2 regions of the Paenibacillus sp. TY11 genome follow, and region 2 is predicted to be linked to the other one. Evidence: predicted binding sites of a transcription regulator. Region 2 holds the regulator's gene; the other holds the start of a gene.
What was found. The regulator Rex, encoded in region 2, represses fermentation and respiration genes when NADH is low (regulators of the CRP and FNR family bind a similar motif). The targets are predictions, from matches to a motif close to TTGTGAAATATTTCACAA.
Positions count from the first base shown of each region.

Region 1: hydE ([FeFe] hydrogenase H-cluster radical SAM maturase HydE) is a predicted target of Rex. The motif match lies at 2,024-2,041, and genes of this name have one in related genera.

Region 1 is NZ_JCBAIQ010000031.1:25,159-33,286, forward strand. Features, by position in the region: gene AC6EJC_RS24515 (LysR family transcriptional regulator) at 1-44, opposite strand, end outside; gene AC6EJC_RS24520 (alkaline phosphatase) at 283-1,899, shown strand; gene hydE ([FeFe] hydrogenase H-cluster radical SAM maturase HydE) at 2,156-3,208, shown strand; gene hydG ([FeFe] hydrogenase H-cluster radical SAM maturase HydG) at 3,258-4,670, shown strand; gene hydF ([FeFe] hydrogenase H-cluster maturation GTPase HydF) at 4,812-6,065, opposite strand; gene AC6EJC_RS24540 (aspartate ammonia-lyase) at 6,052-7,500, opposite strand; gene AC6EJC_RS24545 (4Fe-4S dicluster domain-containing protein) at 7,497-8,087, opposite strand.
Region 2 is NZ_JCBAIQ010000002.1:2,059-10,186, reverse strand. Features, by position in the region: gene AC6EJC_RS02140 (biotin--[acetyl-CoA-carboxylase] ligase) at 1-365, shown strand, start outside; gene panB (3-methyl-2-oxobutanoate hydroxymethyltransferase) at 713-1,612, shown strand; gene panC (pantoate--beta-alanine ligase) at 1,609-2,547, shown strand; gene panD (aspartate 1-decarboxylase) at 2,540-2,923, shown strand; gene AC6EJC_RS02120 (tetratricopeptide repeat protein) at 3,006-3,653, shown strand; gene dinG (ATP-dependent DNA helicase DinG) at 3,810-6,677, shown strand; gene AC6EJC_RS02110 (redox-sensing transcriptional repressor Rex) at 6,723-7,376, shown strand; gene AC6EJC_RS02105 (amidohydrolase) at 7,363-8,128, shown strand, end outside.

The DNA.
Region 1 (8,128 bases), on a different contig from region 2:
TCCGCTGCAATTTGCAGGGTGTACTGAAGCTGTCTGAATTCCATCGAATTTTGCGCCCCTTATCTTATAAGCTTTACCTATTACATCATAGATTGATTATACAATAATATAATGAAATTCCCAATCTTAACGATTCTCATGTGTCACAAGTTTTATATAGATGAAGCGTTTTTTCACAAATAGAGTCTTTTAATACAGATAACCAATTCTCTTAACATTCTCCTGATAAAATACGATTAATCTTAGTTCTGGTTGTAAATAAAGTGTCTGGGAGGAAAATGAATGCTAAAATGTTGGGGGATACATACGAAAAAATCGGTGGCTGCACTCGTGGCGACTATGATGCTAGCAGTAAGCGGCGGGACGGCGATGGCAGTCGAAAAGGACACGTCGATTAAAAACGTAATTATTTTGATTCCAGACGGTATGGCTAATGACGCCACTGCACTGGCTAGATGGTACAAAGGTTCTTCCTTAACGTTAGACAGCATGGCAAGCGGCATGGTGCGTACGCATTCTGCGGATGCTCCGATTGCCGATTCAGCTCCGGCGGGTACTGCTTTTGCCACAGGACATAAATCACATACTGGATACGTAGGTGTCCTTCCTGATGAAGCGACAATGCCTGGGCAAGAACCCATTGCAGCGGGTGACGCCAAAAAGCCTGTAGCTTCCATTCTCGAGGCTTCCAAGTTGGCAGGAAAATCGACAGGAATCATTGCTACTTCGGAGATTATGCATGCGACACCAGCCGATTTTACTGCTCATTACCCTGATCGTAAAAATTATGATGCACTCAGCATGCAGCAAGCCTACAACGGGGTTGACGTGGTGTTAGGTGGAGGCGGCAAGTTTTTGGAGGCAGCAGGACGTAAGGACGGCCAGGATTTGGTTGCCCAAATTAAAGACCAGGGTTATGAATTTGTCACGACACCTGAAGGTTTGAAAAATTCGATCTCCAGCAAGCTCTGGGGCAGCTTTTCTCCCGAAGCCCTCGCGTATAACCTGGATCGAGATGCATCCAAGGAACCTAGCCTGGCAGAAATGACAACGAAAGCAATTGATGTGTTATCCAAAAATGACAAAGGCTTCTTCTTAATGGTAGAAGGCAGTAAAGTAGATTGGGCCGCACATGCAAACGATCCAACGGGGATTATTAGCGACGTGCTTTCATTTGACGATGCGGTGAAAGTCGCTTTAGATTACGCCAAGCAAAACCAAAATACTGTCGTTGTAGCAGTAACAGACCACGGAAACGGCGGATTGACGATTGGTAGCAGTAATACAACAAGCAATTATGACAAAACGCCTTTAGCTTCTTTTATAGATCCTTTGAAAAAAGCGAAGCTGACAGGTGAAGGATTGGAAGCCAAGCTGAATGCAGATCGCAGCAATATTAAAGAAGTGCTTTCCACGTATTTTGGCATTACCGATTTGACAGACGAAGAAGTAAAAACAATTAAAGATGCCGAAGAAGGCAGCATGAACTATGCCGTCGGACCGATCATTAGCAAACGTGCGAATATTGGCTGGACTACAGGCGGTCATACAGGAGGTGATGTCGTGTTGTACACGTATGCGCCAAACGGGGACCGTCCATCCGGTGTTATCGACAACACGGATGTCAATAAATATATGACACGTGTACTCGGACTAGATTTGGATTCGGTCAGCAAGCAGCTGTTTGTTCCTGCGAAAGCCGCTTTTGAAGCCAAAGGAGCCAAGTTTACTGCGGACACGAAAGTCATTACGGTGACCAAAGGCAGTAACAAGCTGGAGCTTCCGGTATACAAAAATATTGCTACGCTGAATGGTAAAAATTCCGCGCTCAACGGTGTAGTCGTATTTAACGGCGTTGATTATTTTGTACCCCAGCAGGCAATAGATTTGATTCAGTAATAAGCAGAACCATCAACAAAGGCTGTTTCTTCCATCAAAGGAGGAGGCAGCTTTTTTGTGTGTTGAGATAAATATGTATTTTTTGGGGCGGAGAGTGAAGTTGATTTTCAGAAAATGGGATTTTTTGTGAAACTAGTCACGTTATATTCTCTCTGATGTTGCTAGAATAATACATGCACGGTACAAGCCGCTGATGATGTGAAGTCCGGATGGACGAGGGAAGAAGGGATGAGTCACGGACGAATTATTACTGCGTCTGGCTGACGGCAAGGAATGGACGCATACGGAAATGACGGAGCTGCTGACACGTCTGGATGATGAGCCGACGCTTCGGGCTCAACTGCGCAAACTGGCAGCTCGCACCAAGTTGGAGCGTTATGGCAAGGGTGTTTTTTTACGGGGATTAATTGAATTCTCCAGTATATGTCGTCAGGACTGCATGTACTGTGGGCTGCGCGCTTCGAATAAACAGGCAGATCGTTACCGTTTGCAGCCGGAAGAAATTCTGGCCTGTTGTGCGGAGGGGTATGAACTGGGTTATCGGACCTTTGTGCTGCAAAGTGGGGAAGATTACTGGTTTACGGCAGCCCGGCTGACGAAACTGATTCGGGAAATTAAAAGCCGTTTTGCGGATGTGGCGGTTACACTGTCCATCGGTGAACGGGATGATGAAACTTATGAGCGACTATACGAGGCGGGCGCAGACCGTTTTTTGCTGCGGCATGAGACAGCTTCCCCCAGTTTGTACGCCAAGCTGCATCCGACGATGACGATGGAAAGCAGGCGCAGCCGTCTGCTGGCTTTGCAACGAATCGGCTTTCAGATTGGGGCCGGATGTATGGTGGGGTTACCGGGGCAAACGAATAGTGAATTAGCAGACGATTTGGTCTATCTGCACCGCCTATCACCAGATATGATCGGGATTGGTCCCTTTTTACCGCATAGCAACACGCCGCTCCGGGATGCCAGTCAGGGGAGCATGGAAAAGGCACTCGATATCATTTCGTTATCCCGATTGGTCGTTCCAGATGCGCTTATTCCTGCGTCCACGGCAATGGGAACAATTCATCCCCAAGGCAGGGAGAAGGCGCTTCAGGCGGGAGCGAATGTGGTGATGCCCAATTTGTCGCCGCTGGCGGTGAGACCCAAGTATGCGATTTATGAGAATAAAATATGTTTGGGCGATGAGTCTGCCCAATGTCGACATTGCCTTGAGCTGCGGATCCGTGGAGCGGGATTTGAAGTCGATATGGGGCGCGGCGATAGTTTGAGAGTGCAACGACAGCTTATGAGACAGGAAACTTTGTGAGGCCATAACGGAAACATTGCAGTAACCATAAACAAGGAGATGGGTATACGTGAGTGGAGTACGAGAGAAAGTGTCGGCGGATTTTATTAATGAAGCAGAGATTATGGCGGCAGTGGAGCAGGGGAAACAAGAGGCAACGGATCGACACCGTATTTTAGAAATTTTAGAAAAGGGCAGAGCCTGCCGGGGGCTGAGTGCAAGTGAAGCGGCGGCTCTTTTGCATGTAAATGATCCTGAATTATTGGAAGAGATGTTCAAATCTTCGAGGGCAGTCAAAGAGCAGATTTATGGCAACCGGATTGTGCTGTTCGCCCCTTTATATGTAAGCAACCACTGCGTTAATAACTGCGAATATTGTGGTTATAAACATACCAATGACAGCTTTAAGCGCAGCCGCCTAACACCGGAGGAACTGGTCGAGGAGGTTAGAGTGCTTCAGGAAATGGGGCACAAACGGCTCGCACTGGAAGCGGGGGAGGACCCGATCAATTGTTCTATTGATTATATCGTCGATTGTCTGCGTCAGATCTACGATATAAAGGTGGACAATGGGAGCATCCGGCGGGTTAATGTTAATATTGCTGCAACGACGGAGGAGGATTACCGGAAGCTTGTGGAGGTCGGGATCGGTACGTATATTTTGTTCCAGGAAACGTATCATCGGGAAAGCTATCGCAAATATCATCTTCAAGGGCCAAAACGGGACTATGATTGGCACACCACCGCAATGGACCGAGCCATGAGTGCGGGTATAGATGATGTGGGGATCGGTGTGTTGTACGGTCTGTATGATTTCCGCTATGAAACTGTAGCGATGCTCAAACATGCCGAACATTTGGAAGAAGTCTTTGGCTGCGGTCCTCACACGGTTTCTGTTCCTCGACTTCGTCCGGCTGAAAATGTGGATCCGGAGCGTTATCCATATTTGGTGAGTGACGAGGATTTTATGAAAATTGTAGCGGTTCTTCGGCTGGCTGTACCTTATGCGGGAATGATCCTGTCTACGCGTGAGGAGTCGGAATTTAGGGACCGTGTCATTGGTTTGGGTGTATCGCAAATCAGTGCTGGTTCTGCTACCGGTGTAGGGGCATATGCAAGACAAGAGACGAATGATAAGCCTCAGTTCGAGGTTGGGGATCATCGCTCGCCGATGGAAATTATCAAAAGTCTGTGCCGTGGCGGATATATGCCGAGCTACTGTACAGCTTGCTACCGTGAGGGACGAACCGGAGATCGCTTCATGGAGCTTGCCAAATCCGGACAAATTCACAATGTATGTCAGCCGAATTCGCTGCTCACCTTTCAAGAATACTTGCTGGATTATGGGGATGAAGAGGCACGTGAACTGGGAGCTGCCGCCCTGCGAGAGAATCTGGAACGTATACCACGTGAGTCGACGCGTCGTTTGACACTTGACAGGCTGGAACGGCTGGAAGCAGGCGAGCGTGATTTGTATTTTTAGTAGCATGATTTCTGGCTATATAAATTTTTCATTATAAATTTTCATTATAATAGAAACGGAAAATAAAAAGCAGTCGCGTTGGTGTCAGCGCGGCTGCTTTTGTGTGTATGGAGAGATAACAAACATAAATTATAAGGTCTTTCAGGAATAGCTGCCAGATCCAATGGCTTGCTCCCATGCCAGCATAGCGGACGGAAAGCATTCAATGGCACGGGGGAAGACCCCCTGTACATAGGCGATAAAAATGCCATAGTTCACAATAGGCACCCCGGCAGCTTTCGTTTCTGACATTCGATGAAGCATCGTGCGCCGATTGAGCATGCAGGCACCGCAATGAATAACCAGTGCATACTCGCTCAAATCGTCAGGAAAGCTGGAGCCGGATGCATGCTCAATGATGAGGCGTTTACCTATCGTTTGACGGAGCCAACGAGGTATTTTCACTCGACCAATATCGTCAGATTGGCATTGGTGAGTGCAGGCTTCGGCAATGAGTACGCGGTCTCCATCCTTGAGGCGATCAATGGCTCTTGCACCTCGTACCAGTTCGTCCAAATCGCCCTTATGACGGGCAAACAGGATGGAAAAAGAGGTAAGAGGCACATCCTTGGGCGTATCGGCCGCTACTTTCATAAAAACCTGTGAATCGGTAATGACCAAGCGGGGCTTGCGTCCTAGTCGTTCCAGCGTCAATCGTAGTTCATGCTCCTTAGTCACTACAGCGATGGCATCGCTCTCTAGCGTATCGCGGATTGTTTGCTGCTGCGGCAGGATCAATCGGCCCTTTGGTGCAGCTTTGTCGATGGGAACGACCAACACGACAACATCGCCGGGTGACAACAAGTCACCGACGATACGGAAACGATCCTCGTTTTGGGGGAGTGTATTAGTGATGGCCTTTTTCAGTTCCGTGTCTCCCCAGAGCATAGAGGCGCTGAAAGGAATCAGGGCGAGATCCAGTTCATTTTCCAGCGTTGCAGCCATTTTATCTGATTCGGTAAGGGTATCTATCTTATTCAATACCCCAATAACAGGAGTTTTTTTGGTGCGAAGCTTTTCGAGTAGCTTGTGCTCGAATGGTCCGACTCCAATAGTGGCGTCGATAACGAGCAGGGCCAAGTCTGTACTATTAAGTATTTCTAGCGTTTTGTTGCGGCGCAGCTCCCCGATCTCACCCTCATCGTCCAGTCCGGCGGTATCCACCAGAACAATGGGACCCGCAGGGAGTAGCTCCATCGGTTTGAAAACTGGGTCCGTGGTCGTTCCTCCTACAGGAGATACCACAGCGGCGGGCTGGCCGGTCAGGGCGTTCAGAATGCTGGATTTGCCTGCGTTGCGGCGACCGAGCAGGACGATATGTGGTCGGTTGCTACGTGGGGTATCATTCATTCCCATGGTGAGTTCCTTCTTCCTGCCCCGGAATTCCGGGCTTGGTTACTGTATAGGGATGGCACAATTGGTCAATCCGTGAACGGGTCAGTAGGCCGCGATCTTCTGCAATATCCTCTGGTGCGCGACCTTGCGTAATGGCTGCTGATGCAATGGAGGCAGCTTCATCATAGCCAAGCTCCGCGACCAGCGCGGAAGCCATCACGGCTGAGTTACGCAGATTTGTAGAACAGCGTTCCTCACGTACGATCAGGCCACGCACACATCGTTCCTCGAATAGTCGAACCGCGCTGTTAAGAATATGTAGCGATTCCAGCAGCGATTCGGCAATCAGCGGCAGGAATGCGTTTAGCTCCAGCTGACCGGAGGCAGCGGCCATAGTTATAGCCGCATCTTCGGCCATCACACGCATGGCTGTTAGTCCTGCCATTTCAGCTATTACCGGATTGACCTTACCAGGCATAATAGAGGATCCGGCTTGAACTGGAGGTAGCGTGTATTCGCCAATACCACCGAAGGGACCAGAGGCCAGTAGGCGAAAATCGCTAGATATTTTGAACAGGTTCACGGCGGCGGATTTGAGTAGACCGGACACCTCCACAAAGACATCCATATTCTGAATCGGGTCCATCGGGTGGTCGCTGCGACTTAGTCCAAAGCCGGTCTCGTCCGCCAGCTTTTCGACCATTCGATAGCTGTAAGCGCGGGGCGCGTTCATACCTGTGCCAATCGCCGTGCCTCCAATCGGGATTTCCCGCAGCCGCTCTTCGGCTTTATAGAGACGCCAGCGGTCGCGTGCTATAGCCTTTGCGTAGGCACCAAAGCCTTGCCCGGCCATCATGGGCAGGGCATCCATTAGCTGAGTGCGACCTAGCTTGAGCAGGTCGGCATATTCTGTTTCTTTATGCTGTAAAGCATCTTGTAACGAAGCCATCGTGTCACATAAAGGCCGAAGCAGCCGTATCGCTGCAATTCGTAGCGCTGTGGGATAGACATCATTCGTAGACTGGCAGCAGTTCACATCATCCAGCGGATGTATAATCTCATACTGCCCTGGCTTGCCCCCTAGCTGTACGATGGCCAAATTAGCAATGACCTCATTCACATTCATATGGGTACTGGTGCCTGCACCGCCTTGTATAGCATCCACGGTAAACATATGTTGGTGCCGTCCGGCGAGTAATTCGTCGCAGGCGTTTACAATGGCAGAGGCCCGGTGGGCAGGAAGCCGTTTCTGCTCACCATTCACTTGAGCGGCAGTTTTTTTTACCAACACAAGAGCGTGGATCAGGTTTCGGTTCACGGGCCTGCCACTGACCGCAAAATTATTCATCGCGCGTGCAGTATGAATACCATAATAGGCATCTACAGGAATTTCCATTACTCCTAGCGCATCCCGCTCAGTTCGCGTATTTGTAGGCAGAGGAAAACCTTCAGTCATAGACCCGTTGCCGGAATGCGCGTCATATGCAGTAGCTGACGTGCGCTTGCAGCTCGTTTTTCCTCAACACGGGCGTGAACCAGATCCGGTTCGACCAACTTGAGGGCATGTGTTGGACATTTTCCAATGCAGGCCGGACCACCGTCCACACCTTCGCACAGATCACATTTGCTGGCAATCATGCGTTCTTTGGGTTGCAAACGCCCTGACATATTGGTGTACAATCCGTCTTGCACGACAGGCTGCCCGTTTCGATATTCGGGTACCATGGTAATCGCGCCGTAAGGGCAGGCGATCATACAAGTTTTACAGCCGATGCAGCTTTCGCTGTTAATGAGAATACAGCCGTCTGCGTTCGTAATGGAGCCGTTCGGACAAGCGTTGGCGCATGGGGCATCCTCACAGTGACGGCACTGAACGGGTGCGGTGACCCCAAATGATTTGATAACCTTCAGACGAGGGTGAAAATGAAATTCATCATCCGGCGAAATAAAAGGGTTCTCCGCTGAATGGGCGATGACACATGCGATTTCACAGGTACGACAGCCGATACACTGATCGGGATCAGCTAAAACAAAACGGTTCATACAACTCGACTCCTCTCTAACTAACGACAAATATAATGTAT
Region 2 (8,128 bases):
ACTGTATTGCAGGTATTGGCATTGATGTAAATTTGAATGTAGAAGATTACCCAGAAGAGTTATCTCAGGTGGGAACGTCCTTGAAAATAGAAGCAGGGCGTGAAATTGACCGTACTGCACTGATTGCCGCAGTGCTGGAAGAGATGGAACAGCTAAGTAAGCTGTATGCGGAGCAGGGGTTCCAGCCTATAGCCATGCTGTGGGAGGCGTTGTCCGTGACTATGAACCGCAGTGTACGGGCACATACTGGACAAGGGATAGCGGTGGAAGGTACAGCCGTTGGGTTGGACCCTTCTGGGGCATTAGTGGTAGAAACGGATCAGGGAGAGCAAATTCAGATCATTTCAGGGGATATACAATTGTAGAATCGACCCTAGCTATGAAATACGAACGCAATCGTTCTGTTCCCTGTGCAAAACTTCACGTGAAAAAGCTGGTGTTTTTTGTTATACTGTGCAGGAGGCGGCATCGGACGGTCCGAGCTGCACTCCAGGGGCACATGCTCTACTTTAGCAAGTTTGTAAGACCATCATAACTTCATTTGAAGGTTACGTTGGATTCTGCTCTGAGCCGAACAGGACCGAGACAGAAGGGACGATCTCAAAATGAGTGTCTTTTTTGGCTGTTCGGACCTTTTGATGACGCAGATGTACAGGCGTTCATAAAAAGGTTATTTTTTGTGCCAAAAAAAGATGGAAGGGAGCCATTCGCAATGGCAGGAAAACAAGCACTGAATGTTGTGAAAATGAAAAAAATGAAGCAGGAGGGTATTCCGCTCAGTATGCTGACAGCCTATGATTATCCATCGGCTAAAATAGCCGAGGAGGCGGGAATTGACATGATTCTCGTGGGTGACTCGCTGGGTAACGTAGTTCTCGGTTACGATTCAACCATCCCTGTAACCTTGGATGATATGGTGTATCATTCCCGGGCAGTCGCAAGAGGCGCGGAGCATACATTTATCGTAGCGGACATGCCTTTCATGACATATCACGGCAGCGTATCGGAAAGTCTTCAGGGCATCCGCCGTCTGATGCAGGAAGGACATGCGCATGCTGTTAAATTGGAGGGCGGAGCGGAAATTGCCGACGTCGTAAAAGCAACTGTTCAGGCAGGTGTACCTGTACTGGGACATATCGGGCTTACTCCGCAGTCGGTTAATCAGATTGGCGGATATCGCATTCAAGGCAAGGACGAAGTGGACGCACGCCGGTTGATGGCGGATGCCAAGGCGCTGGAGCAGGCGGGTGCCTTTGGCGTTGTATTGGAACTGGTGACTGAGGAAGTGGCAACTGCGATTTCTAAAGAACTTTCCATTCCGACCATTGGCATCGGTGCTGGACGTGGATGTGACGGTCAGGTGCTTGTTTATCACGATCTGATTCAATACGCATCGCCTTATTACAGCAAACGCTTTGTTAAAACCTATGCCGATGTAGGCGGCTTGATCCGCAGCAGCATTGAGCAGTATGTGAGCGATGTGAAGGGGCGGGCATTTCCGGCCGCAGAGCATGTGTTCAGCGCGGACGACCGCGTTGTGGAATCCCTGTACGGTAAAGCAAAAGGACAGGCACAGGAACAAGCTAAGGAAAAGGTGGAATCTCAGTCATGATCATCGTAAGAGAAGTGGCCCAGCTGCGAAAGGTTATTGCTGAACGTCGGCAGCTTGGGACAAACGGAGCAAAAACGGTACACGGTTCTGCCTCTTTACAGCAACATAAAGTCGGCTTTGTACCAACAATGGGATACCTGCATGAAGGACATGCGAGCTTGATGCACAAGGCGCGTGAAATGGCAGATACGGTGGTGCTTAGCATTTTCGTAAATCCGATTCAATTTGGACCCAACGAAGATCTGGACAGCTATCCCCGCGATGAAGCTCGTGATTTGGAGGTAGCGCGGCGCGAGGGCGTGGATATTGTATTTTTGCCAACTGTAGCAGAAATGTATCCGCAGCCAACCCAAACCAAAATTCGCGTATCCGCTTTGACGGACCGCTTATGCGGCGCTTCCCGTCCAGGACATTTTGATGGTGTAACTACGGTGGTAGCCAAGCTTTTTAACATGGTAGGTCCTGATTTGGCCTTCTTTGGAATGAAGGACGCGCAGCAGGTTGCTGTGCTCCAGCAGATGGTGACTGATCTCAATATGGATGTGACCATCGTACCTTGCCCCATCGTCAGAGAGGCCGATGGTTTGGCCCTCAGCTCCCGTAATGTGTATTTAAGCGCGGAACAGCGTGAGCAGGCGTTGGTGCTGTCCCAGTCACTGCGCAAGGTGCGTGAAGTGAGCGAAGATGTTGTACAGAACACATTTACGATCCGTCAGTTACATCAAATGGTGGAGTCCACCATTACTTCCTCGCCCTTGGCGGACATTGACTACATTGAAATATTAACTTTTCCCGGTCTGGAGCCCCTTCGTCCCGAGCAGCGGCTATGTGATGTTCAGGAAGACGTCATTGTAGCGCTGGCTGTGAAATTTGGGAATACTCGACTGATTGACAATATAAGATTACAGAAAGCGGAGGTGCTTTCCCATGTTTAGAACCATGATGAAATCCAAAATTCACCGGGCAACGGTTACGGAAGCCAACCTTAATTATGTGGGGAGTATTACCATAGATGAGGATCTTATGGAAACATCGGATCTGCTGGAGAATGAAAAAGTTCAAATTGTAAACAATAACAATGGAGCTCGACTGGAAACCTATGTTATCCCCGGACCGCGTGGTAGCGGCGTGATTTGTCTCAACGGTGCAGCAGCGCGTTTGGTGCAGCCTGGTGATACGGTCATTATTATTTCCTACGCTTCTATGTCGAATGAAGAGGCAAAAACATACAAACCGACTGTGGTATTTGTTGATGAACATAATAAACCAGCCCAAACGTTGAACAAGGAAGTACACGCGACGATCATGTAATGAATGGGAGTGCGGATGAAACCCGTCCTTTAAGCGAAAAATGTGAGTGTATTAATCCATCTTTCGTAAGGGCGGGATGCACATGTTCCAGCATGTATTCGCAGAAATGAACAGCATGTTAGATGATATCGTGAAGCATTACCCATCAGCCCAGGGCTCCCGCAGGCAGGAGCTGCTACAGCACTGGAGTCTGCTGCGGAGAATGAGTGACGGAATTATGGATGAGTGGCTGGCCTTTGAGGAAAAAATGGTTTGCCTGCGTGCGGCCGGCTTTTCCACAGAGTCCGGTATGTCTGACACAGAGCTTTCTGAAAAGGAACTGCCTGAAAAGGAGCTGCCGGCTTTTAGCCGGGGGCAAGGGTATTACCGATTACTTATGTACCCTGAGGCAATCCAACAATTTGAGCAGGTGCTACAGCATTTTCCAAACAGCTGGCAGAGTCGCATGTATATGGGAATGGCATATTTTCAATTGGATGATCCAGTGGAGGCTGTATGCCATTTTCAGAAGGTGCTGCACCTGACTGAGCGGCCAGGACTAAAGGCTGTTATCTATAATGCGCTAGGCTGTCTGATGGCAAAGCAGGCCGACGTAGAGGAGGCGCAAAAATGTTTTGCTCTCGCGCATCAGTTCGATCCTGCGTTGCCCGAGCCGTTGCACAATATGGAAGCCTGTTTGTCCGGTGCCGAAAAGCTTCGATACGACAGCTCTATGATGACCTGGATGTAGTTGTCAGACACCGAGTAAGACGATGCATGCCCACCTCCTTAGGCGGCGTGTGCATCGTCTTTTTTGGCTGTCTTAATTTCCAAACAGGCGATCTTCTGCTATGCTATTATACAGAGTTATTATTTTTGTATGTGTCACAAGAAAGGATTAAGTTGAATGAAATTTGCGGTATTGGATTTTGAAACGACAGGCACCCAGTCCGCGGATGACATCATTCAAGTCGGACTTGCAATTATAGATCATGATAACAGCATTTCCCGTGTTTACGGCTCTTATGTGAACCCTGGCAGATCTATTCCACCTTTTATCACCGGGTTGACCGGAATTACAGACGATGACGTCAAGGATGCTCCTGCACTCGAAGAAATGATGATGGAGCTCGTGCCTATGCTGGACGATGTCGTGCTGGTCGGTCATAATGTGGCGTTTGATTTTAATTTTTTGCAAAACGCTCTGGATCGGTGCGGCTACTTGCCGTTTAGCGGAAGAATTTTGGATACGATGGATTTTCTAAAAATTATGTTTCCATCACTATCATCTTATCAGCTGGGTTTTGTTTCTTCTGAGTTCGGGCTGGCGCATGACCGCCCTCATCAAGCAGACAGCGACGCGTTGGCTACGGCTGAGGTGTTTTTAAAGTGTCTGGGTGAGCTTCAAGCGTTGCCTCTGATAACTATACAGCGGCTCAGCGATTTGTTCGCAGAGGAAGGCAGTGACCTTGGATGGTTTCTTGACGGGGTGCGTGAAGAGAAAGAGCTTGATCCTATTCAGGATTTGGAGGGACATCAGTTTTTTCGTCAGCTTGCACTGAAAGTGGAAGATTGGACGGATCTGGCTGCTCCGCGTAGAGAAGATGACCCGAATCCACTATCAGGCGTTTCCTTTGAGGAGTACATGGATGATGTGCGGGACAATTTGCGTTCATCCTTGAGCCAATATGAGGAGCGCGAGGCGCAGATACAAATGATTGAGGGTGTAAATCAGGCACTGAGTGAAGACAAGCATCTGCTAATCGAGGCAGGTACAGGAACAGGCAAGTCCCTCGGTTATTTGCTCCCATCGCTGTATCACAGTGTGAAAAAAGGACAGCGAGTCATGGTAAGTACACATACAATCAACCTGCAGGAGCAATTACGCGAGCGCGATATTCCGATGCTGACCAAGGTGATTCCGTTCCCGTTTCGGGCTGCCATTTTTAAGGGTCGGGGACATTATTTGTGTCTGCGCAAGTTTGAACATAAAATAAACAGAAGAGACTTCGCGACACCAAAGGAAGATTTAGTTACAGCGGCTCAGATGATCGTCTGGCTGACGCTGACGGAAACCGGTGATGATGAGGAACTGAATCTGAGCAACCGTGGCGGGGATTTTTGGGAAACGGTGGCCAGTGATTCCGAGTCCTGTCTTGGTCGTTCTTGCCCATGGTTTCGCAAATGCTATTATCATCGTGCACGTCACGAAGCAGGAATAGCGGATGTGGTTATTACGAATCACTCCAAGTTGTTCACGGACGTCAAAGCAAGTCATCAGCTGTTGCCCAGCTATGAACATCTGGTGATTGATGAAGCCCATCATCTGGAGGAAGTAGCTGGTAAGCACTTGGGAATGCATATGAAATATTTCACACTCGTGCATACACTGACGCGACTGTTCAAAGACAGCAAGAACGGCCAACTGCCTTCACTTCGTCAACAGTTGGCAAAATCGGGCCATGAGAAGTCGACGGATTGGGCCTCAACCATTGACCAGCTGTATCCACTCGTGTTGGAGGTTAAGGAAACTTGGGACCTGCTAAGCGACAAGCTTTTTGGCATGTTACCGGAGCGAAGTGATGCGACACCGGGTGAAACAGGGCAGTTTTCTTCCCGGCTCAAACCGTCGGCCAAGCCTGGGAAGTGGGATCAGGCGGCGGCGTTGGAAAATCAGCTTTATGTAACGATGAGCGAAATTTTGCGCAAGGGCGATAAGCTGATGCTGGACGTCAAGGAAGAGCATGACGATTATGCGGCTGATAGCCTTATTACAGATATTACGGGTCTGCTCAAGGATTTGGCGGGGATCAGGGAAAATTTGCGCTTCTTTATGCGTCTCGATGATGAAACAACCGTATACTGGCTTGAAGCGAGTGGGCAATTCCGTAGTAAATCATTGCAATTTTATGCGGTGCCCGTCGATGTGAGCCGCCAGTTGAAAGAAATGTTTTTTGACAAAAAAAGAAGCATTATTTTGACGTCTGCTACTTTATCGGTAGATAAATCATTTCAGTACATGACTGATCAGCTCGGCTTGCAGGAGGCCGCAGATCAAGGGCGGCTGATGACTTCGCAGCTCCCGTCACCCTTTAATTACAGGGATCAGGTGTTGCTGGTCATTCCACGGGATTTCCCGAGTGTAAAGGGCAGTGTAGGAGATGCACATTTTGTAGATATGCTCGTTAACTCTCTAGGAGCGACTGCTCAGGCGACGCGGGGGAGAATGCTCGTTCTGTTTACTTCCTATCGGATGCTCCGGCAAGTGTATGAGCCGCTCAAAGAGGCGTTAGCATCCAGCGATATTACCGTGTTGGGACAAGGTGTGGACAGTGGGAGTCGCAGTAAGCTAACCCGCCGTTTTCAGGAAGCCAAGGCTTCTGTATTGCTGGGAACCAGCAGTTTCTGGGAAGGCGTCGATATTCCGGGGAAGGCTCTGACTTGTCTGGCCATCGTCCGCTTGCCGTTTCAACCGCCGAATCACCCGTTGCTGGAGGCAAAAAGCGAGTTGCTCCAGCAGCAGAAAAAGAATCCATTTATGAAGCTGTCTGTACCACAAGCGGTCATTCGCTTCAAACAGGGATTTGGGCGGTTGGTACGTACAGCGAGCGACCACGGGGTCGTCATCGTTTACGATACGCGCGTGATCGAATCCTATTACGGAAAGCACTTTTTGTACTCGTTACCGGGACCAAAAATGGAGCATATGCCATCGGAGCAAATGGTGCCCCGCATCGCTGAATGGCTCCAATCCGCCCCGGAGACAGAGGCATAACGGACGGACACCTAAGCATGTCCGTTACAATTAGGGGGAGCAAGTATGAAATCAGATAAAATTTCAGAAGCTGTCGTACGGAGGTTACCCGTATATTTACGTTATCTGAATGCACTGCACAAACGGGAGGTGGCTACGGTCTCTTCTCAAGAGTTGGGACAGAGGTTAGATTTGAATCCGGCCCAAATCCGGAAAGATCTCGCCTATTTTGGAGATTTTGGTCGGAAGGGTATCGGCTATGATGTTACTTATCTTATTGAGAAAATACGCCATATCCTGAAAATCGACCAGCAAATTAATGTGGTATTGGTCGGAGCGGGTAATCTGGGGCAAGCCCTTTCGAATTATAACGCTTATTTAAAAGACAATATGAAGATTGTAGCGGTATTTGATTCGTTTCCGGATAAAGTTGGAACCAAGATCAATACGTTGGTCGTTCAACCAATGGATGAATTGGAAGCAACTGTTAAGGAAAAAAACATTCGAATCGGGATTATTACCGTACCTGATTTTGAAGCACAGCACGTGGCTGACAGGCTTATTGAGAGTGGAATTGGAGCAATCCTGAACTTTGCACCCACTACTCTTAAGGCACCGGCCAATATTCGGATACATGCCACAGATTTTACAACGGATTTGCTAAGCCTCGCTTATTATTTAGAGGACGGAAAGGAAGAAACACAATATGACAGTGAATAAATGGATAATTAAAAACGGCTCTTTTGCCGTAAATAGACCGGAAGCTGGGGTAATCCATGGTTATATGATTGTGGAGGATAGCCGTATTACTTACATTGGTGAGACTTTGCCTGCGGGTGAGGAAGAGACGGAAGCGATTGACGGTAAGGGACTGCTGTTTTTACCTGGCCTGATTAATACACATGGTCATGCGGCGATGTCTCTGCTACGTGGGTATGGGGACGATCTAGCTCTTCAAATATGGCTTCAGGAAAAAATGTGGCCTATGGAAGCCAAGTTTACATCTACGGATGTGTACTGGGGTACATCCTTGTCTGTGCTGGAGATGCTGAAAGGTGGCACAACGACCTTCCTGGACATGTACGATCATATGGATGAGGTGGCTCGTGTAGCTGAAGAGTCAGGTATTCGTGCAAGTCTGATGCGTGGAGCAATTGGATTATGTTCGGAGGAAGAACAGCGGATCAAGCTGGCTGAGGCCGTGACTTTTGCGCGTAACTGGCATGGTAAGGCAGACGGCCGTATTACAACGATGATGTCTCCACATGCGCCATACACATGTCCGCCTGCGTTTATTGAAAAATTCGTACAAGCTGCGCATGATCTGGATTTACCGTTGCATACGCACATGTCTGAGACGATTGCCGAAGTTGAGCAAAACGTACGCGACTACGGTTTGCGTCCGGTTGCACACTTGGATCAGCTTGGCTTTTTCTCCCGTCCTTCGCTTGTTGCCCATGGCGTTCATTTGA